4 regions of the Kocuria turfanensis genome follow, and region 1 is predicted to be linked to each of the others. Evidence: riboswitches for the same ligand, from Rfam matches in the RefSeq annotation. Region 1 holds a riboswitch; each other region holds the start of a gene.
What was found. Region 1 has a riboswitch for cyclic di-AMP ahead of AYX06_RS18420 (C40 family peptidase). Riboswitches for the same ligand answer to the same signal wherever they lie in the genome.
Positions count from the first base shown of each region.

Region 2: it holds a riboswitch for cyclic di-AMP, as region 1 does, so the genes downstream of both, AYX06_RS14940 (C40 family peptidase) here and AYX06_RS18420 (C40 family peptidase) in region 1, are expected to answer to the same signal.
Region 3: it holds a riboswitch for cyclic di-AMP, as region 1 does, so the genes downstream of both, AYX06_RS09650 (C40 family peptidase) here and AYX06_RS18420 (C40 family peptidase) in region 1, are expected to answer to the same signal.
Region 4: it holds a riboswitch for cyclic di-AMP, as region 1 does, so the genes downstream of both, AYX06_RS20510 (NlpC/P60 family protein) here and AYX06_RS18420 (C40 family peptidase) in region 1, are expected to answer to the same signal.

Region 1 is NZ_CP014482.1:115,719-122,825, reverse strand. It holds gene AYX06_RS18435 (cytochrome c oxidase assembly protein) at 18-983, opposite strand; gene AYX06_RS18430 (DUF305 domain-containing protein) at 1,270-1,953, opposite strand; gene AYX06_RS18425 (DUF3105 domain-containing protein) at 1,950-2,597, opposite strand; gene AYX06_RS18420 (C40 family peptidase) at 3,334-3,993, opposite strand; cyclic di-AMP (ydaO/yuaA leader) riboswitch at 3,999-4,154, opposite strand; gene AYX06_RS20025 (hypothetical protein) at 4,735-4,899, opposite strand; gene AYX06_RS20805 (hypothetical protein) at 5,015-5,143, opposite strand; gene AYX06_RS18415 (hypothetical protein) at 5,140-5,418, opposite strand; gene AYX06_RS18410 (cation diffusion facilitator family transporter) at 6,025-6,459, shown strand; gene AYX06_RS18405 (WecB/TagA/CpsF family glycosyltransferase) at 6,940-7,107, shown strand, end outside.
Region 2 is NZ_CP014480.1:3,252,108-3,259,214, forward strand. It holds gene AYX06_RS14925 (MFS transporter) at 1-614, shown strand, start outside; gene serC (phosphoserine transaminase) at 611-1,768, opposite strand; gene AYX06_RS14935 (metal-dependent transcriptional regulator) at 1,976-2,665, shown strand; cyclic di-AMP (ydaO/yuaA leader) riboswitch at 3,004-3,193, shown strand; gene AYX06_RS14940 (C40 family peptidase) at 3,199-3,864, shown strand; gene AYX06_RS14945 (C40 family peptidase) at 4,168-5,121, shown strand; gene AYX06_RS14950 (hypothetical protein) at 5,335-5,601, shown strand; gene AYX06_RS20890 (DUF4031 domain-containing protein) at 5,519-6,901, opposite strand; tRNA gene AYX06_RS14960 (tRNA-Arg) at 6,966-7,041, shown strand; gene AYX06_RS14965 (hypothetical protein) at 7,097-7,107, opposite strand, start outside.
Region 3 is NZ_CP014480.1:2,078,844-2,085,950, reverse strand. It holds gene AYX06_RS09665 (sensor histidine kinase) at 1-657, opposite strand, end outside; gene AYX06_RS09660 (response regulator transcription factor) at 654-1,376, opposite strand; gene AYX06_RS09655 (DUF305 domain-containing protein) at 1,928-2,629, opposite strand; gene AYX06_RS09650 (C40 family peptidase) at 2,947-3,588, opposite strand; cyclic di-AMP (ydaO/yuaA leader) riboswitch at 3,595-3,763, opposite strand; gene gnd (phosphogluconate dehydrogenase (NAD(+)-dependent, decarboxylating)) at 4,649-5,587, opposite strand; gene AYX06_RS09640 (four-helix bundle copper-binding protein) at 6,057-6,467, shown strand; gene AYX06_RS09635 (DUF305 domain-containing protein) at 6,603-7,107, shown strand, end outside.
Region 4 is NZ_CP014480.1:2,486,315-2,493,421, reverse strand. It holds gene AYX06_RS11560 (AAA family ATPase) at 1-804, shown strand, start outside; gene AYX06_RS11555 (hypothetical protein) at 834-1,286, shown strand; gene AYX06_RS11550 (DUF2997 domain-containing protein) at 1,283-1,504, shown strand; gene AYX06_RS19815 (ComEA family DNA-binding protein) at 1,485-2,336, shown strand; gene AYX06_RS19810 (4Fe-4S single cluster domain-containing protein) at 2,314-2,997, shown strand; gene AYX06_RS11535 (hypothetical protein) at 3,380-3,565, shown strand; gene AYX06_RS11530 (IS256 family transposase) at 3,584-4,831, opposite strand; cyclic di-AMP (ydaO/yuaA leader) riboswitch at 5,265-5,450, shown strand; gene AYX06_RS20510 (NlpC/P60 family protein) at 5,456-5,956, shown strand; gene AYX06_RS11520 (ATP-binding protein) at 6,032-7,107, opposite strand, start outside.

The DNA of each region.
Region 1 (7,107 bases):
GCCGGTCCACATAGGGGTTAGCGGTCCTCGGTGCGCTGCTGCAACTGATCCAGGTAGGCGTTGTAAGCATCCAAATCCGGGGTGCCTCTGACGGCGGCCTCGGCCTCTTCGCGGGCGGCGTTGCGCGCATCCTCGCGGTGCCACTGGCTCATGATGAACAGCAGAATCAGCACGGACGGCAATTCACCGTAGGACCAGGCCAACGAGCCGGCCAGGACCTGGTCGGCCATCGGGTCAAGGTTCCAGCTGCCTGGCGGGGTGGCGAAAAACTCCACGACGGGTAGCGGAGCCATCATGACGATGACGCCGAAGAAGGCGTGCAACGGCATCTCGGGGACGATGTCGGCCAAGCGACTGCCGTAGGTTTGTTTGGCCGGCAACGGGTCGGCCGACAGCAACGGGATCGTGAACAGGATCCCGGAGGCCAAGAACAGCAGTTCCAGCCCGATGTGGCCGTACCAGGTGGGCAGCAACCGGTCGTCAAGTCCGCTGAGATACACCCCGTAGAAACTGACCAGGAACAACGGAACCAAGAAGGCAGGATGGATGGCGAGCCTGCCCCACCTCGAACGCAACCCCCACAGGGCCAGGCGCAGCACCACGGCGCCGGGCCCGCGATGGGGTGCAGCCCGCAGCAGCAAAGTGCCCGGGCTGCCCAGGACCAGCAGCGCGGGAACGAACATCATCAAAGTCAGCTGCTGGAACATGAACACGGAGAACATGCGCAACCCGTAGCCTTCAATTCCCGCGCCCATGATGACCGCTGTGACCGCGCACCCGGCGAAGAAGCACAGGGTCCGCCACACCGGCCACCGCCGGCGTGCCCTCCACAGCCGGGCCGCTCCGACCAAATACAACACAGCCAGCACCAGCGCGATGGCCGGGATGAGTGGAATTGGTTGCAACGTGGGGGCCAGGAAGTTCTCCAAGCTCGGCGGCTCGGACGGGACCCAGACCGGCCCGGCCATGTTGCGGTCAACCATGGTCACGGAAAGCATCGACTGCCATGAGGACATTTTTGCATGCCACAGAACGGTCCCGAGGTCCGGATCGGGCCCTGAGCCCAGGACCGGTCCAGGAGGGACGGGCCTGCCACGCCGGCCTCTCCCCGGACCTGCCCGCGATATTGGGGATCGGGGCCGAAGAGCCCCGGTGGATTCCGGTCCCCGGCGCACAGCTGGGCCGAGCATGGGAACCGGTTCACGTCTGGGCCCGTCAGCTTTTGCGCGGACCCGGCCACGGGTGCTGATCCTGGCGTGCGAACGGAGATCATGATGGGTTGCGGCGCTTCTCCAACAGGTCCTCCATGTACTTGATCTCCGAGGTCTGGCTGGTGGCGATCGATTGCGCCAGAGAGGTCACCACGGGGTTGTCAGTGTGCTCCAGGATGGCTTGGGCCATGGCTGCTCCGGCTTGGTGGTGGGGGATCATCAACTCGAGGTAGAGCCGTTCGGCCTCCTGGCCTTGGGCGTCCTCCAGCTCGGCCAGCTGCTCGGCGGTGGCCATGCCCGGCATTCGCGCGTCCGGACCAGGGCTCGTGGAGTCCATGCCGGGCATGGATGTGTGGTTCTGGTCGCCGTCGTCCATCCAGGCCATGGCCGGTTGGGATGAGGCCTGGGGCAATCCCCACACGGAGAGCCAGCCGTACATCTGCCCGGCCTGTTGTTGCTGGGTGCGGGAGATGTCGTATGCCAACCGGCGGATCTCCGGGTCTTCCGTACGGTCACGGACCAAGGAACTCATTTCCACCGCCTGCAGGTGATGGGTTTGCATGTCGCGGGCGAACCCGGCTTCCGGGCTGCCCTCCGCCGGGGTGGACGACGTCGGAGCGCTCAGCTGCCCCACCGCCCAGCCGGCCGCCACCAACAGCACGGCCGCCAGCACCAGCAGGACCCACCGTCCCCGGTGCCCTGCCGAGCTCCTGGAGGCGGCGCCGGTGGTGCTGGTGCTCATGCGACCCGGCTGGGGGCATCGATGCCGCCGGTGCAGGATGCCCCGGGCTCCGGGGCGTCGGGGGACTGCCAGTACTTGGTCACGAACTGCTCCAGGCGCTCATCTTCCGGGGAGTCCAGGGCGACCTGAGCCCCCCACGCCGAGATCATGATGGGGGCGCCCAGGTCCTCGTAGGGGGAGAGCACCACGTAGGTGTCCGGGACGGCCTGGCGTAACTCAGCCACCTGGTCCTCGGACAGGGCGGAGGGGTCGTAGGCGGCCCACACGGCCCCGTGCTCCAAGGCGTGCACGGCGTTCTCCTCGGGCACCGGCTCGGTGTAGACCCCGCAGTTGAGCCAGTCACTGGCGTGGTCCCCGCCCACCGGGGGGGACTGCTCGTAGTCCACCGCGGTCTCCACGTGGGAGTTGCCGAGGCCCTCGTAGGTCTGCAGCCCGGCGATCTCGATGTCCTCCCGCGCCTGGGGCGGGGGATCGTTGATCACCGCCACCGTCACCAGGGCCCCGACCGCCGCGACAGCCGTCACCGCGCCCGCGCCCGCCAGGAGCCGCCGCCTGCGGGTGGCCCGGGCATCGGCCGCCCAGTGCTGATCCAGCAGCGCAGCACGTTGCTGCCGCGCCCGCTCCGGGTCCGTACCGCCAGCCATGCGTCCTCCTTGAAAGGCCCAAAAAGGGTCTTGCTCCTCATGAACGGGCAGGACAGTAGCTCACTGCGCTGAGCCTTTCCTGCAAGGCCTTCTTCGGAAGATCGTCCACCATCCACTCCTGGACATGTCGGCGAGTGTGCATCCTCGAGCGCAGGAGAGGCGCGTCCTCGGTGGCTAACGGCGACGACGCAGAAGATCCAGGCCTGGGGCGGGATGTGAGGACCGGGTGCGCACTCCTTGCTGGTCGTTCAAAGAGGACGCACCCGGAGTATGTGATGCCTGAACCGGCTCAGCGTAGGCAAACCTGGACCGGCCCGGAGCCGACGTTGACGCTGTCGAGGACCGCCTGGTGGCCGTTCCGGCCGCCGTGCACGGCCTCGCCGCCGCCGGGATGGACCCCGATGTGGGCGCCCCCGGGGAGCAGTCGACGAGGACATCGGTCTGGGTCTGGACGGTGGAGACGCGGGCGCCGGACTCAAGTGGTCGGCCGGTTAGCCGCGGAAACTGGTTCAGGCCGCGCCCAGCGCATCACTCACCGCCCCAGTGCAGGCCTGATCCCGGACGGTGTCACCGAAACGACCGATGTCCGACGGGGGTGCTTTCGGAGAGGAGCACTCCCGCAGCAGGTGAAGGGCGCAGCAGGTGCGCGTGAGGTAGAGGCGGTCCGGCCCCGGGTGAGAGCGGTCCGGGGATCTGCTGCGGTGACCATGTGGGGCACCGCAGCAGCGAGTCCGGCTCAGCGGTAGGTGTAGTACCCGTCGACGGGCATGGCGTTGACGGAGTGGACGAAGGTGCCCTGGGTCGGGTTCAACGCAGAGACCATCTTGCCGCCACCGATGTAGATGCCGATGTGGTTGCCACCGTTCTGGGACACCAGGTCACCGGGCTGCGGGGTGGCGGTCGGGGTGGCCGCGGCGATCTGCTGGGAGCTGGTGCGGGGGATGTCGATGCCGTTCTGGGCGTAGACCCAGCCGGTGAATCCGGAGCAGTCCCAGGCCCCGAAGGAGGTCCCGCCCCAGACGTAGCCGGTGCCCACACCCTGCATGGCCGTGCCCACGATGCCGCCGGCGGCCGGGGCGAGTTCGGTGGTGGCGGTGGACTGCGGGCTCACGCTCGAGGTGGCGGCGCTCTGCTGCGGGGCCGGGGCCTGGTCGGCGGGGGCGGCGGGCTGCGCGGCGACCGGGGCCTGGTAGGTGTAGGAGGCCAGATCGGCCATCGCCGAGGCCGGAGCCGCATAGGAGGACCCGGAGGCGGCGGGGATCTCGGCGTAGGCCTGGGCCGGAGCGATGGAGCCCACCAGTGCTGCGCCGGCGGCGGCGACGACGGTGGTGGTGCGCACGGCGCGCGAGGAGGTCTCGGCGCGGTGGCGGGCAGTGTTCTGCGTGAAAAGCGACATGGGTGGATTCCTCCCTTTGCCTACGAGGTGAGCTGTCGGATGCGGGTGGGAGACACCCGGCCGCAGAACGCACGCGCTCTGCACGGCTTAACCCCAAGGCCCCGGTACACCGGGACCGGTAATGGTTCCCCCGCTTCTGCCAAGCGATTTCTCTTCAGGAACCCCGGGCACCGGCAGAACTCGGCGATGTGCCACGGGGGCGCCAAGAAGATCAGCTCTCGGCACGCGGAGGACGATACAGGGCCCACCCCCTAATGTCACGTTTTGGTCACGGCCGCTGATCGGGTGGTCGCCTTGGTTGCCGAGGGTGCTCAGCACCGTGTTCCCGACCCAGCGGAGCTTCGTTTCGAGCGGGAACGTCAGGGTGTTCACCGTTAGCGGGGGCGTGGCCGGGGAGAGTCCCTGGTGGGCCCGAAGATGCACACCCTCGGCACGCCTGCGGCGGCCTGTCAGCACTGGGAGACCGCCGGTGGCTGCGGTGGGCGGTTTACGCGCGTAGGGTAAGAAAAGCGATCGAGGCTCTCGGGCGGTGGCTTCGGAGAATATCGGGAGGATAAATTCAGCGCGCACTCATATCTGCCGTAATCCGCCATCCGCCATCCGAACGAAGCACATTTCTTCATCGAATCTTCATGCCTTCAGCGTGTAGAGGAAGAACGGGCACGCTCAAGGGCAGGACAGGAATCGATGTGTTCGCCGGCAGGTGATTCGACTGCATGGCCTTAGGGGCACGCCCGGGGGTCAGTGTTCAGACGGCATCGACACGGCCGCCTCCAAGACGTTGATTCCGTTTGCGGCAACGGGAAATCCGGAGGATGCTTCGTCTGCTGCTTCCTCGATACTGCCGGTATATCCGGGCAGGACCAGGGCGCACCCCAGGACGAGGGCGGTGCTGGTGCGCTTCACAGGGGGCCTCCAACCGGCGGGGCGAGCGGGCAACGGCATCGGCCGCTCGAGACGCCAACAAGATATCCGCCTCGCCGTGGCGACGCCTGCCATGCCCTTGCGAAATGACCGCCTCCTACCCGAGGGGGTGGTCGTTGCGGTCCATCTGCCAGTCGGCCAGGTCCACGGAGACCGCCGCGGCGGCGCCGGCCCACAGAGAGAAGTCGAGCCATTTCCCGCTGAGCTGGAACCGGTCGTCGCTCACGGTCGGTCCTGCCCGGCGGGCCCGCCTTGGCCGAGCGGGACGGTGTCCTTCCAGAAGCCCTGGGCGCGGAGGAACCTCTCGAGGTTCTCGCGGTGGTCGGGGCACGCCAGCCAGCTCTTGCGGTGGTGTGGGGTGTGGATGCGCGGGTTGTTCCAGCGGATCCGCCACGCAGCGTCCGCGCCGCAGCCCTTGCGGGAGCACTGCAAGTTGTCGGGTCCGGCCGGTGGTGCCGCGGATCCGTGCGGGGACAGCGATCTGAGCCGGTCGGTCTCCACGGCGGTCGTGCTCCTCAGGGTACTCGGGCAGGCTCACCGGACAGCCCCGCGTCAGGCTCAGGCCGCGCCGCGGCGCCGGGAGGTGTCGTCCTCGACAGTAGCGGAGGAAGCCGGGTTCCCGCTGGGAGCAACCGTGCTCCCAGGGCCTGATGTCGCGGTCTGCGGGGCTCTCGTTGCGGTGTCTTTCCGTCGTCGCCGTGACCGGTGATGGACTCACCCGCCAACACGGGGTGAAGTGACCCCCCGTCATCAGGACACCCACGGCAGTGTGGCCCCTGCTCAGCGTAGGATTCCCGCTTTGACTTCGAAGTCGTTTGTATAGTTTTCCTCAAGATGGCGTGAAGATTCCCCATAACTTGCCCTCTGGTAGCTGTACGGGCTGTTCTTCCGGACCGGTGAGGGCATAGTTTGCGAGTGAGAACACCCCGTTCTCATCACCCCGTGCACGGGCGTTAGGGTGCCCCAGTCTTTGCTCCCCTTAGGCTGGGGCACCCGTCGATAATGTGGAGAAGCGACGTAGCCCGGACCGAAGAATCCGACGGATCCGAGACTGGCTCGCGGGCCCTCAATTGGCAATCCGAGGGCAAGACCCCCGACCCCTCTCCGGTGAGCATCATCATCCCGGTGCTCTCGCTGGTCATCATGCCGGTGCTGGTCGCGGTCAAGAAGAAGGCCGGCACGGCCCTGGGGGACGACCTGATCCTGGCTGGTGCCGCCGAGACCGGGATTTGCGCGCTGCTGTCCGTCTCCACTCTGACTGGGCTGATCCTCTTCCCGCTGACCGGCGCGGCGTGGGTAGACCCGGTGGCCGGGCTTATCCTCTTCGCCTTCGCCCTCCCCGAGGGCAAGGAGTCCGGGGCGAGCTTGTCGAGAGCGACGACGAGGACGAGGACGAGGACTGATCGACATCCCGTTCCACCACGCTGGTCACGATCACCACGCAACGCTGAGGGGCCTTGTGTCTGGCAGGGCCCTCAGCTGTCCCCGGCGGGGTTGCGCATCCAGGACACAACACCCACTGCCTTACATGTGGTGGATTAGCGGTTGGGCTTCGCCGAGGCCCTGTGGAGCAGGCGAGCAGGGCAAGGGGTACTGCACCTGGGTGGGAGAGACGTGGATACGTCTACCACGATGGGTTTGATGGTTTTCACCGTCATGCTCCTCCAGCGCTGTCAGCACTGGCTCGACGAGACCGCCCAACGCGACCTCACAGCGCCTTGACGCCAATAGAGCATCCACTCTGCAGGGCGCAACCTCGCTGGATGCACGGAGGCATATCAATGCAAATAGGTACATATTGGGGGACGGCGCAACCCGGAAGTGGGGGCACACCGGGAGGCCCGTCGTTGCTAACGTGAATGTTGGCGGGTATTCGGGGGAATACGGGCTGGTGTCCCCGAATGCTGCGCCCACGGGATCGTGTCCCATGCGCCAATCAGGATCTGGGAGTCCCACGGCGGTGGGCGAACGTGCCGACCAACAATCGATGAGGCAGCAACTGCCGAGCCAGTGGGGGAACACATGCTTAAGTACCAGACTCAGACGGACAAGCGGGGCGAGATCGAGATCCCGGTCAGCGGCATCCGGGTGACACCGATGGACACCAATGAGCTGCACCGGTGGATTGCGGCCACCTGGGAGGAGCGGCGCAAGACCGTGATTCTCGGCCACAATCTGCACAGTCTCTAC
Region 2 (7,107 bases), on a different contig from region 1:
GGGAGGGGCTCGCCTATGTCGGGGGCCGTCCCGACATCGTGGCGGTGCTGGTGACGATCTTCCTCATCGGCACCTTCGGGCTGAACTTCGCCGTGTTCCTGGCCGCCATGGCCGGCCCCGAGTTCGGCCGCGGACCGGAGACCTTCGGGGCGCTCAACTCGATCCTCGCGGTGGGCACGGTGGCGGGCGCCCTGCTCTCGGCCCGGCGGCGCAGCGCCCGGCTGCGCTACGTCTACGGCGGCAGCGCCGTCTTCGCGCTCAGCTGCCTCGGGGCGGCCACGGCGCCCACCCTGACGGTGTTCGCGCTGTGGCTGGTCCCGTGCGGGCTGTCCTCCCTGACGATCATGACCACCGCCAACGCCTACGTGCAGTCGACCACCTCCCCGGTGATGCGCGGCCGGGTGATGAGCCTGTACATGGCCATCTTCATGGGCGGCACCCCGGTGGGGGCGCCCGTGGTCGGGTGGATCACGGACGCCCTCGGGGCGCGGTGGGGCATGGGCGTGGCCGTGGCCGCCGGGCTCGGCGGGGCCCTGGTCGGCGCCCTCTTCTGGCTGCGGCTGCGCGCCCGGGGCCCCGCGGCCGGGGCGGCGCCCCCGGGGGGAGCCCCCTAGCGTCCGCCGCCCGGCGCGCGCAGCCGGTCCACGACGTGGTCCACGCAGGCCAGCAGCCGCGCCACGTCGTCGGGCTCGATCGAGACGAACGTGGCGATCCGCAGCTGGTTGCGCCCCAGCTTGCGGTAGGGCTCCACGTCCACCACGCCGTGGGCGCGCAGCACGGCGGCCACGGCGGCGGCGTCCACGGTCGAGTCGAAGTCCACCGTGGTGATCACCGTGGAGCGGTCCTGCGGGCGGGGCACGAAGGGGGCGGCGAAGGGGGAGGCCTCGGCCCAGGCGTAGACCAGGTCGGAGGACTCCTTCGTGCGGGCCGCCGCCCAGGCCATGCCGCCCCGGCCGTTGAGCCAGCGCAGCTGCTCGTCCAGCATCACCAGCGTGGCCAGCGCAGGGGTGTTGTAGGTCTGGTCCTTCCGCGAGTTCTCCAGGGCCGTGGTCAGCTTCAGGAAGTCGGGGACCCAGCGGCCGGAGGCGCCGATCCGCTCGATCCGCTCGATCGCGGCGGGGGAGAAGGCCCCCAGCCACAGCCCGCCGTCGGAGCCGAGGTTCTTCTGCGGGGAGAAGTAGTAGACGTCCGCCGCGGAGAGGTCCGCGGCCATGCCGCCCGCCGCCGAGGTGGCGTCGACCAGCACCAGCGCCTCGTCCGCGATGCCGGCGGGCCGCACCACGGGGGCGGCCACCCCGGTGGAGGTCTCGTTCTGGGGCCACGCGTAGACGTCCACGCCGTCCTCCGCCCGCGGCTCCGGCCGGGTGCCGGGCAGGGACTCCACCACCGAGGAGGCCTCCAGGAACGGCGCGGCGTCCGTGGCCTGGGCGAACTTGGCGCCGAACTCGCCGAACACCAGGTGCTGGGCCTTGGCCTCGACCAGCCCGAAGACGGCGGCGTCCCAGAAGGCGGTGGCCCCGCCGAGGCCGAGCAGGACCTCGTGGCCCTCGGGCAGACGGAGGAACTGCGCCAGGCCCTCGCGCACCGAGCCCACGAGCCGCCGGACCGGTGCCTGCCGGTGGGAGGTCCCGAGCAGCCCCGCCCCGGCCCGGGCGACGGCGTCGACCTGCTCCGGGCGGACCTTGGAGGGCCCGGCGCCGAACCGGCCGTCGGCGGGGAGCAGGTGCTGGGGGATGGTGACGTGTGCGGACAACGGGTGCTCCCTCATGACGGACGTGCGGCGGGCGGCGGACGCGGCGGCCGTGCAGGGGCGTGCACGGCCGGGCCCCGGCCCATTCTGCCCCACCCGGGCCCGGTCCCCGCCGCCGTGGCCCGGTCCCCGCCGCGGCAGGGGCACGCGGACTAAGCTCGTGCGGGAAGACCGGACCGGGCGGGATCCCCGGGGACGGACGGCCGGACGAAGGATGACTGAGGCATGAGCGATCTGATCGACACCACGGAGATGTACCTGCGGACCGTGCTCGAGCTCGAGGAGGAGGGCATCACGCCCATGCGGGCGCGCATCGTCGAGCGCCTCGACCACTCCGGGCCGACCGTCTCGCAGACGGTGTCCCGGATGGAGCGCGACGGGCTGCTGACGGTGGGAGCCGACCGCTCCCTGGTGCTCACCGAGCTGGGCCGGGAACGGGCGGTGCAGGTGATGCGCAAGCACCGTCTGGCGGAGCGGCTGCTGGCCGACGTCATCGGACTGGACCTGGCGCAGGTCCACGACGAGGCGTGCCGCTGGGAGCACGTGATGAGCGAGCAGGTCGAGCGGCGGCTGGTGGACCTGCTGCACAGCCCCCGCTACTCCCCGTACGGCACGCCGATCCCGGGCCTGGCCGCACTGGGCGTCGGGGACAGCCCCTCGGCGGCGGGGCACCCCTCCCTGCTGGAGGCCGCCCGCGCGGACCCGGAGGGGACGCACACCGTGGCGCTGCTGCCGGAGGTGGTGCAGGCCGACGCCGCGCTGCTGGGCGTGCTGAGCGACGTGGGCGTGCTGACCGGGGCCGTGGTCCGGGCCCGCGTGGAGGGTCAGCGGGTGCGGATCGAGGTCGCCGACACCGGCCGGTCCGCGGAGATCGACCTGCGCACGGCCGGGGCCATCCGGGTCCTCGCCGCCTGAGCGCCCGCCGGGCCGTGCCCGCGTCCGGGGCACGTCGCGGCGCCCGGCGCGAGACCCGACCATCATTGTGGGGACGTTCACAAGGCACTTTCGGCCAGTCCGGCCGGATCGGAGCCCGTCAGCGGTGAACGACCTGGTGAGCGGCCGGATCCGAGGCGTCCGGACCCTCGCTCCACCGTGCGCCGCCGCCACGCACTGATAGTCGGAAACGACACAATCCGCGGGTTTCCATACCCTTCGAGATGCAATTCCGTGATCCGTCGTGATCAAAACGTGACACTTCCGTAACCGGTCATGTATTGTTCAACGCGTGCTGATCACTGGTCGGATCGGCATCCTCGTGCACATCGCCGAATTCTGCCGGTGCCCGGGGCCGATGCACAGAAACTGCTTGGCAGAAGCGGGGGAACCATTTCCGGTCCCGGTGATCCGGGGCCTTGGGGTTAAGTCGCCGGAGCGCATGCGCTCCGCGGCCGGGTGTCTCCCACCCGAATCCGACAGCTCACCTCGTAGGCAAAGGGAGGAACACACCCATGGCTATTTTCAAGCAGAACACTGCCCGCCACCGCGCCGAGACCTCCTCGAACGCCGTGCGCAACACCACGATCGCCGCCGCAGCCGGCGCCGCGATCGTCGGCTCCATCGCCCCGGCCCAGGCCTACGCCGAGGTCCCCGCGGCCTCCGGCGCCGCCTACTCGGCCCCGGCCCCGGCCCCGGCCGCCGCCTCGCTGGCCTCCTACACCTACCAGGCCCCCGTCGCCGCGCAGCCCGCGGCCCCGGCCTACCAGGCCCCGGCCCCGCAGCCGGCGGTCTCCACCGCGAGCGTGGCCCCGCAGGCCAACGCCACGACCGAGATCCCCGCGGCCGCCGGCGGCATCGTGGGCGCCGCCCACCAGGGCATCGGCTCCGGCTACGTCTACGGCGGCACCGCCTTCGGCGCCTGGGACTGCTCCGGCTTCACCCAGTGGGTCTTCGCCCAGAACGGCATCGACCTGCCCCGCACCACGTGGGACCAGTTCGCCGCCGGCACCCCCGTGGCCAACCCGCAGCCCGGCGACCTCGTCTCCCAGAACGGTGGCGGCCACGTGGGCATCTACATCGGCGGCGGCAAGATGATCTCGGCGCTGAACCCGACGCAGGGCACCCAGATCCACTCCGTCAACGCCATGCAGCTCGACGGCTACTACCGGATCGGCTGATCCGGCTCGCCTCCCGCGGTGATCCCAGGGTCGCTGCGGGAGGCACCCGGTCCGTCCCGGACCGCCGCGACCCGCACTCCCGGGTCCGCCCCGCACCCCCCGTCTTCCCGGGCTCGGTGCGCCCCGTCCCCCCCCGGACACCCCCTCCTCCGTTCGCCCGCCGTGCGCGGCCCTCCGCATCCGGAGCGCCGCGCTGCCGGAGATCGCATCACCCCGCGCGCCCTCGTGCGGGGTGATCCGTGCTGTCACCGCAGTCTCCCGGCAGGTTCGCCCGGCCCTCCAGAAAGCCTGCTGAATCCCCCCATGACTCGTGATCTGAACTCCTCGACCGGCGTCGGCTCCCTCCTCACCGGCAGGGCCCGCACCGTGGCCGCCGTCGCCGCCTTCTCCGGCCTGGCGCTGGCCACCACCGTCTCCGCGCACGAGGCCCCGGCCCAGGAGGCCGCCGCCGACGCCCCGCTGTCCGCCGTGGCCGCCGCGACCCCGTCCGCCGCCCCCACCGTCTCCCTGGCGCCGGCCGCCCACGTGACGAAGGCCCAGAAGGCGTCCGAGAAGAAGGCCGAGAAGAAGGCGGAGCCCAAGGCCCGCGCGACGGTCGAGCAGAGGACCGGGACGCCGGCCGCCCAGGCCGCTCCCGTCCTGCAGGCTGCTCCCGCCGCGCCCTCCGTGGTGCAGGCCACCCCGGCGCCGAAGCCGGCCGCCCAGGCCGCTCCCGTCCTCCAGCCGGCTCCCGCCGCGCCCTCCGTGGTGCGGACCACCCCGGCGCCGAAGCCGGTGGCCGCACCGACGACTGCCCCGGCCCCGCAGCCGGCCGCTCCCGCCGTCCAGGCCGCCCCGAAGCCGGCCCCGGCGCCGAAGCCCGCACCGAAGCCCGCCGTGCAGGCGGCCCCGGCGGCCGAGCGCACCGTCACGCCGCAGAGCTCCGCCTCCGGCAAGGGCGCCACCATCTCCTCGGCCGCCCTGGGCCAGCTCGGCGTCGGCCAGGACTGCACCGCCCTGGTCACCAACGCCCTGCGCGCCGCCGGCATCAACCACCACGGCTGGCCGGCCTCCTACCTGAGCCTCGGCACGCAGGTCTCCGCGGGCCAGGCCCAGCCCGGCGACCTCGTCTACTACGCCGACGGCGGCATGGGCATGGCCCACATCGGCGTCTACATCGGCGGCGGCAAGGCCGTGCACGGCGGCTGGAACGGCGGCACCACGGTCGTCGACAGCGTCAACGTGGGCTCCGGCCCGGTCTACGTCCGCGTGCGCTGACCGCACGCGAGAGCATCGGTTCGGGTGCGCGGTCCCTGGTCGGCCAGACAGGTTCCGCGCACCCGCTGCTCGTCCGGGCGGCCATCGGCCGCCCGCCCGCCGTTCCGGTGGCACGCCGCCGGCCCACCGCTGCCGTGCCACGCCGCCGGCGGACCGCCCGGACGCCCCGGCCGGGGCCCGGCCCGAGCCTCCCGGCGCCGATAGACTGGACCCATGGCCACCGACTTCAGCCGCAACGCCCGCACGAGCCTGGACCGTGAGTACGCCTACATGGCCTACGGCATGATCGGCGGGGCCGTGCCCGGGATCGTGGTCGGCTTCGTGGTCGCCGCGTTCGTCGGCCACGCCGCCATGTGGCTGTCCGTCTTCGGCGGCATCGGCATCGTGCTGGGCCTGCTCACCGGGATCCTGCTCCACCGGCGCCACCGCGCCGCGGGCGAGCCGCACGAGCCCCAGGGGAGCCCAGCAGCGCGGGAATGACGTGCTCCCGGAGCAGCGGCGCCAGGTCTGCCGGCAGCGCGGCGGGCGAGACGTCGTCCAGCGGCTGCCAGCGCAGCTCCTCGATCTCCGCGCGGGCCTCCGGGCGCCCGGTGAGGGGCGCGGTGAACACCGTGGAGCGCACCCACGTGGCGGCCTCGTTCGCGGCGGGGGCCTCGAACTCTCCCAGCAGGCGGAGCTGCCCGGGGTCCAGCACCAGCCCGACCTCCTCGGCCGTCTCCCGCACGGCCGCCTCGGCGGGGGACTCGCCCGGGTCGAGCTTGCCGCCCACCAGCATGAAGCGGTCCGTGCCCCGCTTGCGCACCGTGAGCAGCGCGCCGTCGTCGTCGCGCAGGCACACCGCCGTGATCGTGAGGACCTCCACGTCGGCGGGGGAGCCCCGGCCCGCGGCGGTGCGCAGCTGCTCGATCTCGCCCTCCAGGTTCCGGGCGGCGCGCGCTCCCCAGCGCCGCTGCGCGGCCGGCGTGCGGTAGACCGGCTGCCGGCGCCAGAGTCCCTCGAGCACCCGAAGCCGCCCGGCGGCGAAGTCGGCGTCGGGCACGTGCGCGTACTCCCGGCGCACGGCGGCGGCGTAGGCCGCGTACGCGTCCGGCGCCGACCCCAGCACGGCGAGGTCCGCGTCCAGCAGGAGCGCCCCGGGCAGGTCCCCGGGGGCGGCCGCGTGGTCGAGGGTGAGCAGGACCAGGCGCTGGACCTCGGCGACCACGTCCGGGGCCAGACCGGCCGCGGTCAGGCGCTCCCGGGCCAGCTCGGCGGAGTCCCGCTCGTCCTGCCCGGGCCTGCCGGCGTAGACGGCGTCGTGGAACCACGCGCCCAGCAGGAGGGCGTCGTGCTGCTCCCGGTCCAGCCCGGCCCCGGCGACCAGCTCCTCGAGGGCCTCGAGGACGGCCAGCAGGTGCGAGCGGCCGTGGTAGTGCCGGTGGGGCTCCCCCCACCGCTCGACGAGCTCCGCGCCGATCCGCGGCAGGCCGGGGAACCGGCCGTCCCACCGCCGGCGCAGCACCCGGCCGATCCGCTCCGGGCGCGCCCGGGCGGGCACGCGCAGACCGCTGCGCAGCAGCACCCGCGTGAGCTCACGGCCCTCGACCGGCCGGGCGCCCGCGGCCACCGCCGCGTCGTAGAGGCTTCCCCGCACGTCGTAGTGGTCCCGGTCGAACGCCCGCCGGGGCACGCCCAGCCGGTGCGCGAAGGCGTGCAGCTCCTCGTAGGAGGAGTCGGAGACCAGGTGCGAGAAGTGCGTCCCGTGGGCGGGCCACAGCGGCGGATCGATGTAGACGGGCATGCGACCGATCCTAGACGCGCACGGTTCGCGGGGTTCCCGGGCAGCACCTAGACTGTTCGGCGTCGCCCTCGTAGCTCAGGGGATAGAGCACGGCTCTCCTAAAGCCGGTGTCGTTGGTTCGAATCCAATCGGGGGCACCACCGGAACGCCCCGGACCGCACGGTCCGGGGCGTTCGGCTGCCCGGGGCCTGCCGCTCAGCGCGGCG
Region 3 (7,107 bases), on a different contig from region 1:
GCCTTCTTCGGCGGCGGTGAGGTGGCGGATGTCGCGGGCCAGTCGTTCGAGCCGAGCGATCTGGGCGTACAAGATGCCCGTGGTTCGTTCATCCCACTCGACCACTCCGTCCTCGATGCCCTCCAGATGTCCTTTGAGACTGGCCAGGGGGGTGCGCATCTCGTGCGCCAGATCGGCCAGCATCTGGCGGCGAGTGGTGTCCACGGCGTCGAGCCTGGCGGCCATGTCGTTGAAAGACCCGGCCAGGGAGTCGAATTCCGGGCCCAGGCTGGTGGAGGTGACACGCACGTCGTAGTTGCCGGCAGCCACCTCCTGGGCGGCGGTGCTGAAGGAGGTCAGGGACCGCCCGATCGTGCGGTAGAGGTAGAAGGTGAGCATCCCGGCGATGTAGAGCGCCGGCAGCCCGCCGATGGTCAGGGCGGTAAGGCTCACCGAGCGGAAGGCGTCTTCCAGGTGCACCAGCCCGGTGGCCGCATCGGCGTGGCCGGTCTCGACGAGCTCGTGATAGAACATGCTCGGCCCGACCAGCACCGCGGTGATCACCACGATGATCAGCCCGATGGCCAGCACCGCTGTCTGGGCCAGCATCAATCGCACCGTCAACGGGCTCCAGGACCACGACCAGGCCCGGGTCCGGTCGGAGACGGCGGCGCTCATCGCCCGGTGCCCATCCGGTAGCCGATCCCGCGGATCGTGTGGATGAATGTCGGCCTGGTGGCTACGTCGCCGAGTTTCTTGCGGATCCGCCCGATGTGCACGTCCACCAGGTGTTCGTCCCCGGTCCAGGTGGTGTCCCAGACCAGCTCCACCAGCTGCCGGCGCGAGAGCACCAGTTGCGGGCGGGCAGCCAGGCACAGGAGCAGGTCGAACTCGATCCGGGTCAACGCCACCGGTTCCCCGGCCAGGTGCACTTGGCGGGAGTCCCCGTCCACCACCAGTTCCCCGATCACCAGTGCCTGCTGTCCGTGCGGTAAGGCTGTAGTGGATTCAACACTTCCCGTGCGGGCCCGGCGCAGCATGGCCTGGACCCGCGCCACGAGTTCGCGCGGGCTGAACGGTTTGGTCACGTAGTCGTCGGCACCGACCGACAGGCCCACGATCTTGTCGACCTCATCATCCCGGGCGGTGAGCATCAGCACGTGGCAGTCCGAGAAGGTCCGCACCTGACGGCACACCTCGATCCCCCCGATCCCCGGCAGCCCCAGATCCAGCACGAGCACGTCGGGGGTGTACTCCCGCACCGCGGCCACCGCCTGGTTGCCGTCGTGGCGCACCACGACCTCGAGTCCGGCCTTGCGCAGATAGCCCGCGACCAGCTGCGCGAGGTCGACCTCGTCGTCGACCACCAGCACACGTCCGGTGAGCGGATCCGTCATCTGTCCTCCCGGTACTGATCGCGGTGACATGAACACTGTGCTGCGAGCCCCAGCGTCCCAGGGCGACCGTGTCTGAGGCCTCGGAAACGAAACAGGGGGTGGACTCGACGTGGCCGGGCTCACCGGTGAACCGGTGGTCGCTGTGGCTAACGATCCCCTGCCCCGGGCGGATGAGAGGGTTATCGGGCACGGAGAAGATCGCGTGTCGCCCCTTCACGAGCCCGGACAGACGCAACACGGTCGGGACCCGGCCACCACCACCGAGCGAGGGGACTCCGGTGGTCTCGGCCATCTCGGTGACGGTGCGCGCGCTGGAGGAGCAAGACCCCAGGCGAGGGGGTCCGTGTCCTGAGGCAAGAGGACGCGGCGCTGGCGAACCTGCGGTTGGTCGGTGACCGTTTGGGGTGCTGCTGACTGTGCGAAGGGCGCGCGCCCATCGGGTGCCGCGTCGGGGATCACCGCACTGGACTGGCTGGAACGGGTCGACGGGGATCATGACGTCCCGGTGTCGGCCCGTTCCAGCCGGTGGGGGCTCAGTTCGTGGTCCTGGATCAGGCCGCGAACCACTCCTCCAACCAGCCCTGCATGAGCTCGATCTCCGCCTGCTGGTCCTCGATCATCTTCTCCGCCATGGCTCGCAGCTCTGGGTCGGTGCCCATCTGCAGCTCCATCTCGGCCATCTCGAGAGCCATCTGGTGGTGGGCGATCATCTCTTCGAGGAAGGCCTTGTCGAAATCATCCCCGGACAGTTTCGCCAGCTCTTCCAGGCTCATGCCGTCCATGCCGTCCATTTCGCCCATCATGGCGCCCTGCATGTCGGCATTCATGCTCTGACCATGGCCGCCATGGCCGTGGCCGTGGTGCCCGTGGCCGTGGTGGTGGCCGTGGCCGTGGCCGTGGCCGTGGTGGTGGTGGTGTCCCGGGGTGTTCTCGGCGGCCAGCCGCTGGGCCGCTGCTTCCAGCTGCTGGATCTCCTCGGTCTGGGCCTCGATGATCTTCTCCGCCAGGTCACGGATCTCGGGACGCTCGGACTTCTGCAGGGCCAGCTCGGCCATGTCGGTGGCACCCTGGTGGTGGGGGACCATCATCACGGCGAAATGGCGGTCGTGGTTCATGTGCCGCTCAGCGCCCGTCTGTGCGGAGGCGGAGGCAGGCTGGTGCGTCGGGGACGCGACCGCCGCGGTCGCCCCGGCACCGCTGAGGGCCAGCGCCAGGGCCGTCCCGGCGGCCAGGTGCTTGATCGTCGACGTCATGACGAACCTCTCCTTCGCAGCAGCCCGTGCTGGGCCTGCACATCGTGGTGTTTGCTCTGCTCAGCCTCGGGTCGAGGCGGGCCGATCCGTCCACGGTAACCCCGCCGTGGTTGCTTTCTCCGGGCTGGGAGGGCTGGGCGGTAGATCTTCACTGAACCTTCAAGAGCGGGCCCATCAGGGGGCCGAATCGGGGTGTTCCCCGGCGGTGGCCTGATGCAGGCATCTCAGGTTCTGACCGACCGATCCTGGATGCTGATCAGGTGGGGGCACACCCGCCGCCCGCCACGGGCGGCATTCGTGGCGGGCGGCGGGTTGGCTCAGCGGAAAGTGACGTAGCCGACCGTCGGCATGGCATTCACGCTGTGCACGAAGGTGCCCTGGGTGGGGTTCAGCGCGGAGATCATCTTGCCGCCACCGAGGTAGATCCCGATGTGGGCCCCGCCGTTCTGGACGACGAGGTCGCCGGGCTGCGGGTCAGTGGTCGGGGTGCCGGCCGCCCACTGCTGCTGGCTGGTGCGGGGGAGGTCGATGCCCTGCTGGGCGTAGACCCACTGGGTGAAACCGGAGCAGTCCCAGGCGCCGAAGTCCGTGCCGCCCCAGACGTAGCCGGTACCGACGCCCTGCATCGCGGTGCCGACAATGCCGCCGGCCGCAGCGGAGGTGGCGGAGATCTCGGAAATGTCCGAGGACTGGGGGGACAGACTCGAGGTGGCCGCCCCAGCGGCCGGCAGGCTCGCCGCCTGCACGGTGACGGGGGCCTGGGAAGCGGCCGGAGCCGGGGAGGTCGCGGGGGTCGAGTATGCGGTGCCGGACGTGGCGGGGGCTTCGGCATAGGCCTGAGCGGGGGCGACGGAGCCGATCACCGCCGCGCCGACAGCGGCGGCCAGGGTCGTGGTGCGCACCAGGTGCGAGGGGGTCTGGGCGCGGTGGCGGGCAGAGCTACGCGTGAAGAAAGCCATGAATGAGGGTCCTCCTTTTGCCTACGAGGTGAGCTGTCGGGTTCGGGTGGGAGGCACCCGGCCGCCGAGCCTGCAGCTCCGGCGGCTTCACCCCAAGGTCCGGGTGCGGACCGGGTATGGTTCCCCCGCTTCTGCCAAGTCATTTCTGTATTGGGGACCCCGGCTGCCGGCAGAATTCGGCGAAGCACCCGGGGAAGCCGATGAGATCAGCCAACGGCACGCAGAGGACACTAGCGCCTAGATAACGAAAAGGTCACATTCCCTGTGGTGCCGGGAAAAGGCTTGCGCCGGCCTCGCGCGGTCGCCGGCAAAACGGCCGGTAGCCCACCACGCCTGGGGCACATTCGTTCCGGCGGGGTGGCGCCGCTAGCTGTCTTTCCTCCCCGTGCCACCACTCATCGGGACCGCCCCGGGGAGGCTCTGACCTGCGGTATCGCGCCGATGAGCGCGGTGGGAGCTCGGATCCGCTGCCCCTCATTACCCGTGGAATCCTTCGGCCTGCGCCCGGTGCGGGGGAAGGTGAACCCCCGGGGGAGCTTCAGCGTCCCTCAAGGGTGTTCTCGGATTTTTTTACGAAACCGCCCAGCATTGCTTGGGGGAGTGAACTGTTTCCTTCATGAAATCTTCATATCCAAGGGTGTCGAACAGGTGAGAAGAGCTGCTTTCTTCACGAGATCTTCAAATTCATCCGGGTCCATGTATGGGACCGGTAGATCAATGGCCCGCTGCGAGGGGAGTAATTAAGCGGGTCCTTCGCTGTCGTTGGTGAGGCCAGGATGGTCAGCGGCGGATCCACTGGGCTGCCGGCTGCCACGTGGCTGGGCCGATCAGTATTCCGGGGCCGATTGGGGACGCCGGGCGGTGCCGTCACCGCTGCCTCGATCGTGGTCACCGGCTGTTGATCCGCGATCCCCTCGCCCCGTAGGCGTTCCTCGACAAGGCCGGCACCGGGCGGGAGCAGTGCCGACCGTGGTGACCGTGCGGATCGGCATGGCGCACAGGCCTTGCAGAGGGGTGAGGGTGGCCGCTTCCGAGCCGTTGGCGGCGGGGACGGTCGGACCTACTGCTCGGCGGGGTGGGCCGGCTCCTCGCCGGGTGCGGCCTCGACGTGCTCGGGGCCCGCGGCCACGTCGCGGACCGTGTGGCCGCCGAACTGGTTGCGCATCGCCGCGATCATCTTCATCGCCGGGGCCTGGTCCTGCCGGGAGGCGAACCGGGCGAAGAGGGCGCTGGAGATGGCCGGCACCGGGACCGCGAGGTCCAGAGCGGCCTCCACCGTCCAGCGGCCTTCGCCGGAGTCCTCGGCGTAGCCGGCGAGCCGGTCCAGGTGCTCGTCCTCGTTGAGCGCGTTCACCGCCAGGTCCAGCAGCCAGGACTTGATCACCGACCCCTCGCGCCAGGAGTTGAAGGTCTCCCGTACCGAGCGGACGTGACCGGCGGCCTCGAGCAGTTCCCAGCCCTCGGCGTAGGCCTGCATGATCGCGTACTCGATGCCGTTGTGGACCATCTTCGCGAAGTGACCCGCACCGTGCTCACCGGCGTGGACGAAGCCAAACTCGCCGGCGGGTTTGAGCGAGTCGAAGATCGGCTGCGCCTTGGCCACGGTGCCCTCGTCCCCGCCGACCATCAGGGCGTATCCCTGGGTGATCCCCCACACGCCGCCGGAGACCCCGCAGTCCAGGTACTCGATGCCCCGTTCGGCCAGTCTCCGGGCGCGGGGGGCGTCGTGGATCCACCGGGAGTTGCCGCCGTCGATGATCACGTCGCCCTCGCCCAGCACGCCGGCCAGCTCGTCGATCACGGTGTCCACCACCGTGTCCGGCACCATGACCCACACGACCCGGGGCGGGGTGCCGATCTGCTCCACCATGGCGGTGAGGCTCTCGGAGTCGGAGAGCTCCGGGTCGGTGTCGTAGCCGACCACTGTGTGGCCGGCCTCGCGCAGCCGCTCACCCATGTTGCCGCCCATCTTGCCCAGTCCTACCAGTCCCACCTGCATGGTGTACTCCCTTCTCGGTCCTCCGCCGCTCAGGCGGACATCAGCTGGCCGGGTCACCCCACGGAGGAAAACCGCACAGACACAGCCCTCTTGTATCTAGCCAACAGGGACAGTTTCCTCCCCTGCATCTCCAGGTGTCCGCCACGTTCGCACGCTCCCGTCTGGGGCTGCCACCCGACGTGCGGAACCGGTACCGGACGGGCCCAGCCGCACGGGTGCGTCCACGTGCGTGGCGCTGCTCCATGCCGACAAGCTCACTAGCCCGCCGCGCCAGGGAAGGCCCCACGGTTCCAGGACCTCCTTCTTGAAGGTTCCGTGAAGATTCCCGCTCATCGCCCTGACATGGAGTTGATCACCGTTTAGATACAACGCTGATAAGGCTACTGTCGGAAACATGGTGGATCGCAAGATCCGTCGGCACCAGATCGATATACCGCACGAACCGCAGTATGAGAGAAGGAGCAGAACCATGACTCATCACGTGAGCTCGATGCTGGAGACCTACCCGAAGGACCTGGGGGACATCGACCAGCAGAAGTTGGCGGAGTGCATCGAGGCCTGTTTCGAGTGCGCCCAGACCTGTACCGCCTGCGCGGATGCCTGCCTGGCCGAGGACATGGTCGCGCAACTGAGCACCTGCATCCGTAAGAACCTGGACTGCGCCGACATCTGCGCGACCACCGGCCGTGTGCTCTCCCGTCAGACCGGCAACAACGCCGAGGTCACCCGGGTCGTCCTGGAGGCATGCCGGGCCGCCTGCAAGGCCTGCGGCGACGAGTGCGCCCAGCACGCGGGTGAGCACGAGCACTGCCGCGTGTGCGCCGAGGCCTGCCGCCGCTGCGAGGCCGCCTGCGCGGACCTGATCTCCTCCCTGGGCTGAGACGGGCCGAACACTGACCTGACGCAGGAAAGGAAGAGGATGGGCTTGAAAGAACAGAGCGTGATCTCGGGCAAACGGCGCCTTCGGCGGCGTGTTCCTGCCGCGGCCGCGTCGGCCGTTCTGGCTCTCGGGGCGGTGACCGGCACAGGGGTGGCGACGGCGGCCCCGGCCTTCGCCGATGCCCCGGCCGGCAACGAGCAAGCCGCCAGCTTCGAGGTGGAGTTCCTGAAGAGCATGATCGACCACCACTACATGGCGGTCGTGATGGCTCAGGAGTGCGTGGACAAGGCCGTGCACCCGGAGCTGGCCGCGATGTGCGAGGACATCATCACGGTCCAGAACCAGGAGATCGAGCAGATGCAGACCTGGCTGCAGGAGTGGTACGGAATCACCTATGAGCCCCAGCTGTCCACCGGTGACATGGCTTCGATGCAACGGCTGGACCAGTTCACCGGGGCCGAGTACGAGATCCGGTTCATGCAGTCGATGATCCGCCACCACTGGGCGGCGGTCCGGGAGGCCGAGACCTGCCTGGACCGCGCCGAGCACCAGGACCTGCTGCAGCTGTGCCAGAACATCAAAACGGTCCAGCTGAGCGAGATCGCACAGATGCAGACCTGGCTCGAGGAGTGGTACGACC
Region 4 (7,107 bases), on a different contig from region 1:
ACGGCGAAAGCCGTGGCTTCCGCGTGGGGCCTCCCACTGCTGCGACTCGACATCGGCAAGGTCTTCGCCGGCCTCGTTGGATCCAGCGAGCAGAACATGCGCAACGCCATCCGCTCGGCCGAGGCAACGGCCCCGTGCGTCCTGTGGATCGACGAGATCGAGAAAGGATTCTCGGGCGCTGGCGGCAACGCGGGGGACTCCGGCACATCGTCCCGGGTCTTCGGTTCCTTTCTTTCGTGGATGCAGGAGAAGAACGCACCCGTGTTCGTCATCGCCACGGCCAACAACGTCGATGTCCTCCCGCCCGAGTTCCTGCGCAAGGGCCGCTTCGACGAGATCTTCTTCGTGGATCTTCCCACCGCCGCCGAGCGGTGCGATGTATGGCGACTACATCTCCACAAGCGGCTGGGCAACGAGAACGTCGCCGCCGGGCTCACGATCGACGACGCGCTGACCTCCCGACTGGCGGCGGTGACGGAAGGCTACTCAGGGGCCGAGATCGAGCACGCCGTCATTGCCGGGCTCTTCGACGCCTTCGCAGAGCGGCGGCCGCTGACCGACGAGGACCTGTTCCGTGCTGTCGAGAACATGGTGCCCCTGAGCATCACGCAGGCCGAGCAGATCCGGGCGATCCGGGCCTGGGCCGCTGTCCGTGCCGTCGCCGCGACCGCGGGCGAAGACCGCACCGGGTACGGCGTCGAGACGTCCGCCGGTTCGGACGGACCGGACGAAGCAGGGACCGCGTCCTCCGGGACGGTGGTCGAGCTGCCGCTCAACCGCGGCGGTCGTCTGGTGGACTTCTAGATGAGCAATCGGCCCCCGGGAGGATTCCCATGAGCGTCTCCCTGATCTTGGTCCCTGCGGCCATGGCCGCCGTCGCCGCGTGGAAGGCCAGTCGCCCGGAGACCGATGCGCACGGCCGCACGGTGTGCCATGTTGCCACCCGCATGCGCAACGAGCACCTCCTCGCCGCCGCGCTGGCTGACACCGGCGCTTCGACGGCCCTTCATGAGAGTCGCCTGTCGGCGGAGTGGCAGGGCGTCCAGGCCGACTTCCAGCGTGACGCGGAGGGCGCCTGGTCGGTGCACCTGGTCGGCGAGGTCGACACCGCCAGGGCGGAACAGATCATCGCAGCGGTCGATGCCGCCTACGGGCGGCGGGTCCAGCAGGAGGTCCTCGCCAAACTGCGAGAACGGGCGCCCCGAGCCGGAATGACCCTGGAGTCCGAGACCGTCGAGGACGACGACAGCGTCACCGTGGTCCTCACCGTGGGAACTTCGGCATGACGGCCCCGGCGCCCCGGCAGATCGTGGTTCGGGTCGACCCCGACGGCGCCATCACCGCCGAGACCAGAGGCATGCTGGGCCCGAGCTGTCTCGATTCCATCGCCCTGCTCGAGGACCTGCTCGAAGCCACCACTGTTCACAGCACGTTCACCGCCGACTACGACCGGCGAACGGACGCCATCGACACCGAGGTACGACATGAACTACGCCAGCAATAATCCCGTCGGGCTCCAGCCGACGGCTGGACAGAAGCTCGCGAGCGGGAAGTGGCGTCTGCGTCACAGCGCGTGGCTGCTCGCACCCATTCTCGGTCTCGGCATGTTCTCGTGGATCGGATTCGTCTATGTCGCAGCCCGCACGAGGAAGCGTCGGTGGTGGATCCTCGCTGCCGTCTATGCTGCGCTCAGTGCCTCCATCTTTGTTCTCGATGAAGTAGGCAGATCCACGGGAGTCCAGGCGTTCGGCGACGTCAGTGCTCTGGTGCTCCTCGCCACATGGGTTGGAGGGATCATTCATGCCTTCGTCCTCAATAAGGAGTATCTGCGGTGGCGGGCCTCGGTCGTCCCCTGGTACACGGAAGGCACTCCACCGCAGGCGCCGCCAGCTGATGCTCGTCAGCTTGGACAGCCGAGCCTCAACTTTCCGGGCGTCGACAGCGCCGCTTACTACCAGCCCAATCGGCCGGCCCCTGCACCAGGTCCTCGACCGTGGACGCCGCCCCCGCCGTCCGGGCCGGCGCAGTTCGTGCCACCCTCCCCCACACCGAGACCAGCACCGGCACCGGCACAATTCGGACCCGTGCACGTCAACACGGCGACTGCTCAGGACGTCGCCCGCCTTCCCGGCATCGACGACGCTCTGGCCCGCCACATCCTGTCCGTGCGGGACGCTCAGGGCCCGTTCCGGGACAACGACGACTTCGTGCGATCCACGGGATTGCAGCCGCATCAGTACACGAGGATTGCTCATCTCGTCGTGGTCGACGCCCCCGCCGCGGAGCAGGGCGGCCAGCGTCAGGGGCCTCCGGGTGGGCGAATTCTTGACATCTGACACAGCAACACTCCGTGTGTCGCACGTCGTCCCGGTGACCGAGGCCGAGGGACCCGGGCGCCGGTTCGCGGTGTGGATCCAGGGGTGCAGCATTCGCTGCCGCGGGTGCTTCAATCCGCACATGTGGGCCAAGAGCGGTGGACGGCCCGCAGAAGCGCTCGCGCTCGTGGACGAGGCTGACCGCTCGGACGTCGAGGGCATCACCCTGCTCGGCGGCGAACCGTTCGAGCAGGCCGAAGGCCTCGCCGAACTGGCCGAAGCGGCGCAGGTACGCGGCCTGTCCGTCATGACGTTCACCGGTTACCTCCGCGAGGACCTAGAGGCTCGTGCAGCCCGGGGCGACGACGCCGTTCGTCGTCTCCTCGGGGCCACCGATCTCCTGGTCGACGGACCCTACGACGATGCCCTCCCGGATCTCACCCGCCCCTGGGTGGGCTCCACCAACCAGCGCTTCCACTTCCTCACTCCGCGATACGCCCATCTCCGGGACCGTCTGGGCACATGCAATGACCGCCTAGAAGTTCGAGTCACTGCCGAGGGTCAGGTGTCCGTCAACGGATGGGCCACCTCGGACGATCTGGACACACTGCTCGCCGGCCTCGGCAGTCGGCGGAGACCTCCTCGCTCGCACAACTCGCGCGACGGGGCCGACCCGGTCTGAGGCCGGATCAGGATATTTCCCGGGTGGGTTTCTGCAGCGAAGACCTACGCATTCCCCGCTGATAAGGTCACGGCGGCCGTCAGTCCACGGATCTGCCGTAGCACCTCCCGTGGCGCGGCTGTGAGGTCTAGATGCCGTAGGTGCAATCACTCACCGGCATGCCGAGCCTCGTGCATGACCGGGGCCTATGGCCCCTGTGCGTAGATCAGCGTGGTCACGGGTCACCAGTCACCCCGCGGCATTAGCATGCGTATGCAACGGATCCGCGACGCTGAGAATCAACAACAGGACCCATCGTGTGGTGCCCCTGTTGAGACGTCAGCGGATCTGTCCAAGGTCTGGCCATCCAGCTGGGCACTGAATCCACCCGAGAGGGCTCGCCATGGCCAAGGCTCCGATTGACGGTATCGACACCGACGACGCGAATGATGCCGACCGGAAGGTCGTCGAGGACGAACGAGCCAAGCTGCGAGATTTCGTCAAGGGGCTCAGCCCGGATGACATCAAGTCGGGCCGATGGTTCACCAAGCTCAGCGCTCAGGCGGTCAAGCCCCCGGGAGTGGTGTAACGATCCTTCGTACGGGGATCAGGCTGTCAGTGCGGTCAGGGGGTCGGGATTCACCTCGCTTCCGGTGACGTCGACGGTGGTGAGCCGGCATCGGGTGAGTACCTCCAGGCCGAGGTAGCGGCGGCCTTCGGCCCACTCGTCGGTCTGTTCGGCCAGCACGGCGCCGACGAGGCGGACGATGGCTGCTCGGTTGGGGAAGATCCCGACTGCGTCGGTCCGCCGCCGGATCTCCTTGTTCAGCCGTTCGGCGGGGTTGTTGGACCAGATCTGGGCCCAGACGTCCTTGGGGAAGCTCGTGAAGGCGAGGATGTCCTCCCGGGCCTGCCCCAGATGCTCGGCCACCGCCGGGAGCTTCTCGGCGACGTAGTCGATGAGGCGGTCGAACTGGGCGTGCACGGCGGTGGCGTCGGGCTGGTCGTAGGCCGAATGCAGCATCGCCTTCACGGCCGGCCACATGCTCTTCGGGCAGATCGACATGAGATTGGCCGCGTAGTGGGTGCGGCACCGCTGCCAGGTGGCCCCGGGCAGATTCGCGGCGATCGCGTCCTTGAGCCCGGCGTGGGCGTCGGAGGTGACCAGGCGGACCCCGCCCAGGCCGCGGGCCACGAGGTCGGCGAAGAACTCGTTCCAGGCCGCCCCGGTCTCGGCCGTGGCCACCCGCATGCCCAGGACCTCGCGGTGGCCGTCGCCGTTGACCCCGGTGGCCAGCAGCACGACCGCGTTCACTACGCGCCCGCCTTCGCGGACCTTCATGGTCAGCGCGTCGGCGGCCACGAACGTGAAAGGACCGGCCTCGTCCAGGGGCCGGTGGCGGAAGGACTCCACGTGCTCGTCGAGATCACCGGCCATCCGGGAGACCTGGGACTTCGACAGGCTGTTGATCCCCAGGGTCTTCACCAGCTTGTCCATCCGGCGGGTCGAGACCCCGGCCAGGTAGCAGTCGGCCACGACCGTGATGAGGGCGGACTCGGCCCGTTTGCGCCGCTGGAGCAACCAGTCGGGGAAGTAGGTGCCGGTGCGCAGCTTCGGGACGGCGACGTCGATAGTGCCGATGCGGGTGTCGAGGTCGCGGTGCCGGTAGCCGTTGCGCTGGGTCACCCGCTCGGGAGCGGGTCGGCCCCATTCGGCGCCGACCACCGCCTCGGCGTCGGCGGAGAGCAGCGCGTTGATCACCGTCTGCAGCAGGGACCGCATCAGATCCGGGGACGCTTCGGACAGGGCTTCGCCGAGCAGGCCGACAGGGTCGACAATGTGAGGAGCGGTCATCGTGATGATGTCCTTTCGAGGGTGCTGTGAGAGGTGAACTCGAAAGATCTCACGGTGGCCGCGCCCTCGTCCGGAACGACGAGCAGGACCACCGCGCTACACCACTATCGGGGGCTCAACTTCGGGAAGCTTTTCCCGCGAATTCTTGCGCCATGACATGGGTGTCGCCGAGGGACCTCCCGCCCCAGGACAGGAACGTACCTACCCGTCGGCATGAGCTGGGCAGAGCCGCAGGTCAAGACCACCTTCGTCTCGAGATGAGCCTCCTGGGGATCTCCGCCGCCACCCCTCGCCGGGCGAGCCAGCCGTGGGCGCAGGTGCCCACAGCCAAATCGCAACAGATTCCGAGACACGCCCGTGATCAAAACGAGACTTTCTCGTTACTTTTCGATTAGTGTTCTCTCCGTGCCGATCCCCCCACTGATCGGTACCCCCATGCACATCGCCGAATTCTGCCGGTGCCCGGGGCCCCCTGAACACATCGCTCGGCAGAAGCGGGGGAACCACGAACGGTCCCTCCCCCGGGACCTAGGGGTTAAGTCGCCAGGGCCTCCACCCTGCGACCGGGTGTCTCCCACCCGCATCCGACAGCTCACCTCGCAGGCAAAAGGGAGGACATCACTCATGCCCATCTTCCACTCCCGCACGCCCCGCCACCGCGCCCAGCGCTCGTTCCCGCTGGGACGCACGGCGACCCTGGCGGTCGCCGCCGGTGCCATGGCGCTCGGCAGCGTGGCCCCGGCCCAGGCCGCCCCGGCCGCAGCCCCCCAGCAGCTCGTCAGCATCCAGTCCCAGTCGGGCAAGGCCGCGACCATCGCCGCCGCGGCCAGGAACCAGGTCGGCGTGGGCCAGGACTGCACCTCCCTGGTCACCAAGTCCCTGCGCGCGGCCGGGATCCACCACCACGGGTGGCCGGTCTCCTACCTGAACCTCGGCCACCGGGTCTCCGCCGCCCAGGCCCAGCCCGGTGACCTGGTCTACTACGCCAACGGGGGCATGGGCTTCGCCCACATCGCCGTGTACATCGGCGGCGGCAAGGCCGTCCACGGCGGCTGGAACGGCAACCAGACGGTCATCCAGACCGTCAACGTCGGCTCGGGTCCCGTCTACCTCCGCGTGCGCTGACACTCCACGCAGGATTCGGGTGTGCGGTTCCCGTCCCGACGGGAACCGCACACCCGAGTCTCGTTACGGGGCGCCTCAGGACACCGAGAGGCGTCGGACACCTTCAGCCGTGACCCTGTACCGGCGCTTGCGACTGGTGGGAGGAGCCGTAGCCTCGAGCATGCCACGGCCGATGAGCTCGTTGATCCGGCTCAGCGTCCGGCTGTAGGTCCATCCCAGGTGGGCGGCCACCGGTCGCGTGGCATCCAGGCCCTCCGCACCCACAGCACGCAACACGGACTCCAAGTCTTCGTCCAGGACGATCGTCCCGCCGGGTCGAGGCGCCGATCTTTCGAGTGGGCTCGATGGGTCGACATCGGATCCGGCCACTCGGGAAGACAGCGCGACGTCCGGTGAGAGCTGATACCGGGCATAACGTCTCCCGCCAGAACGCTCGGCAAGCCCCCTGTCCACGAGGTCAGTGAGTGCCGCGGTGGCTTCCCGGCTGTCGAGTCCCCAACTGCGCAACCGCTCGTTGGACACCTCGGTGCCGTGGTGGAGCATCGCCAGGGCCATGTGCTGGGCATCGGTGAGGCCGGTGACGCCAAGGGAGGCGATCCATTCCACGGTGTCGGTGTCGAGAAGGGCATGCCGGGGAACGGTGACCTTGACGTGGCTCAGCGTGGCCTCGAACTCGGGCGGGGTCATGCCTGCAGCGCGCAGCGTCGCCATGATCCGGGGAATGCCCGACCCCCTGTTCTCGCAGACCACCTCGCCCCGGCCCGGGAGTTCGACGTCGGAGAGCAGACGAGCAAGCAGACCGTTGCGCGAGGACGTGATCTCATCCGCGCCGAGCCCTCCGACCTCGACGCCGCCGTAAAGCGAACCCGGGTTCTTGACGACGAGCCGATCTGCATAGAGCTCGATCTGCACTTGGGTCCCCCTGGCCAAGGGGCCGTAGTCCCGGTGCATCAGGGCGTTGACCACGAGCTCGCGCACGGCTTCGAGCGGGTACTCGTATCGGTCCGACCGTCCAGCCCCCTGGATGACGGCGCCACGCAGCATATTGCGCTCCACCGCGGCCACTGCGTCCTGCACTATGACCGGCAGCGGACCGTCGACGGTCTGGTTGTCGAGAAACCGTCGTCCGTCCTGGGTGGTTTCGCCCATGG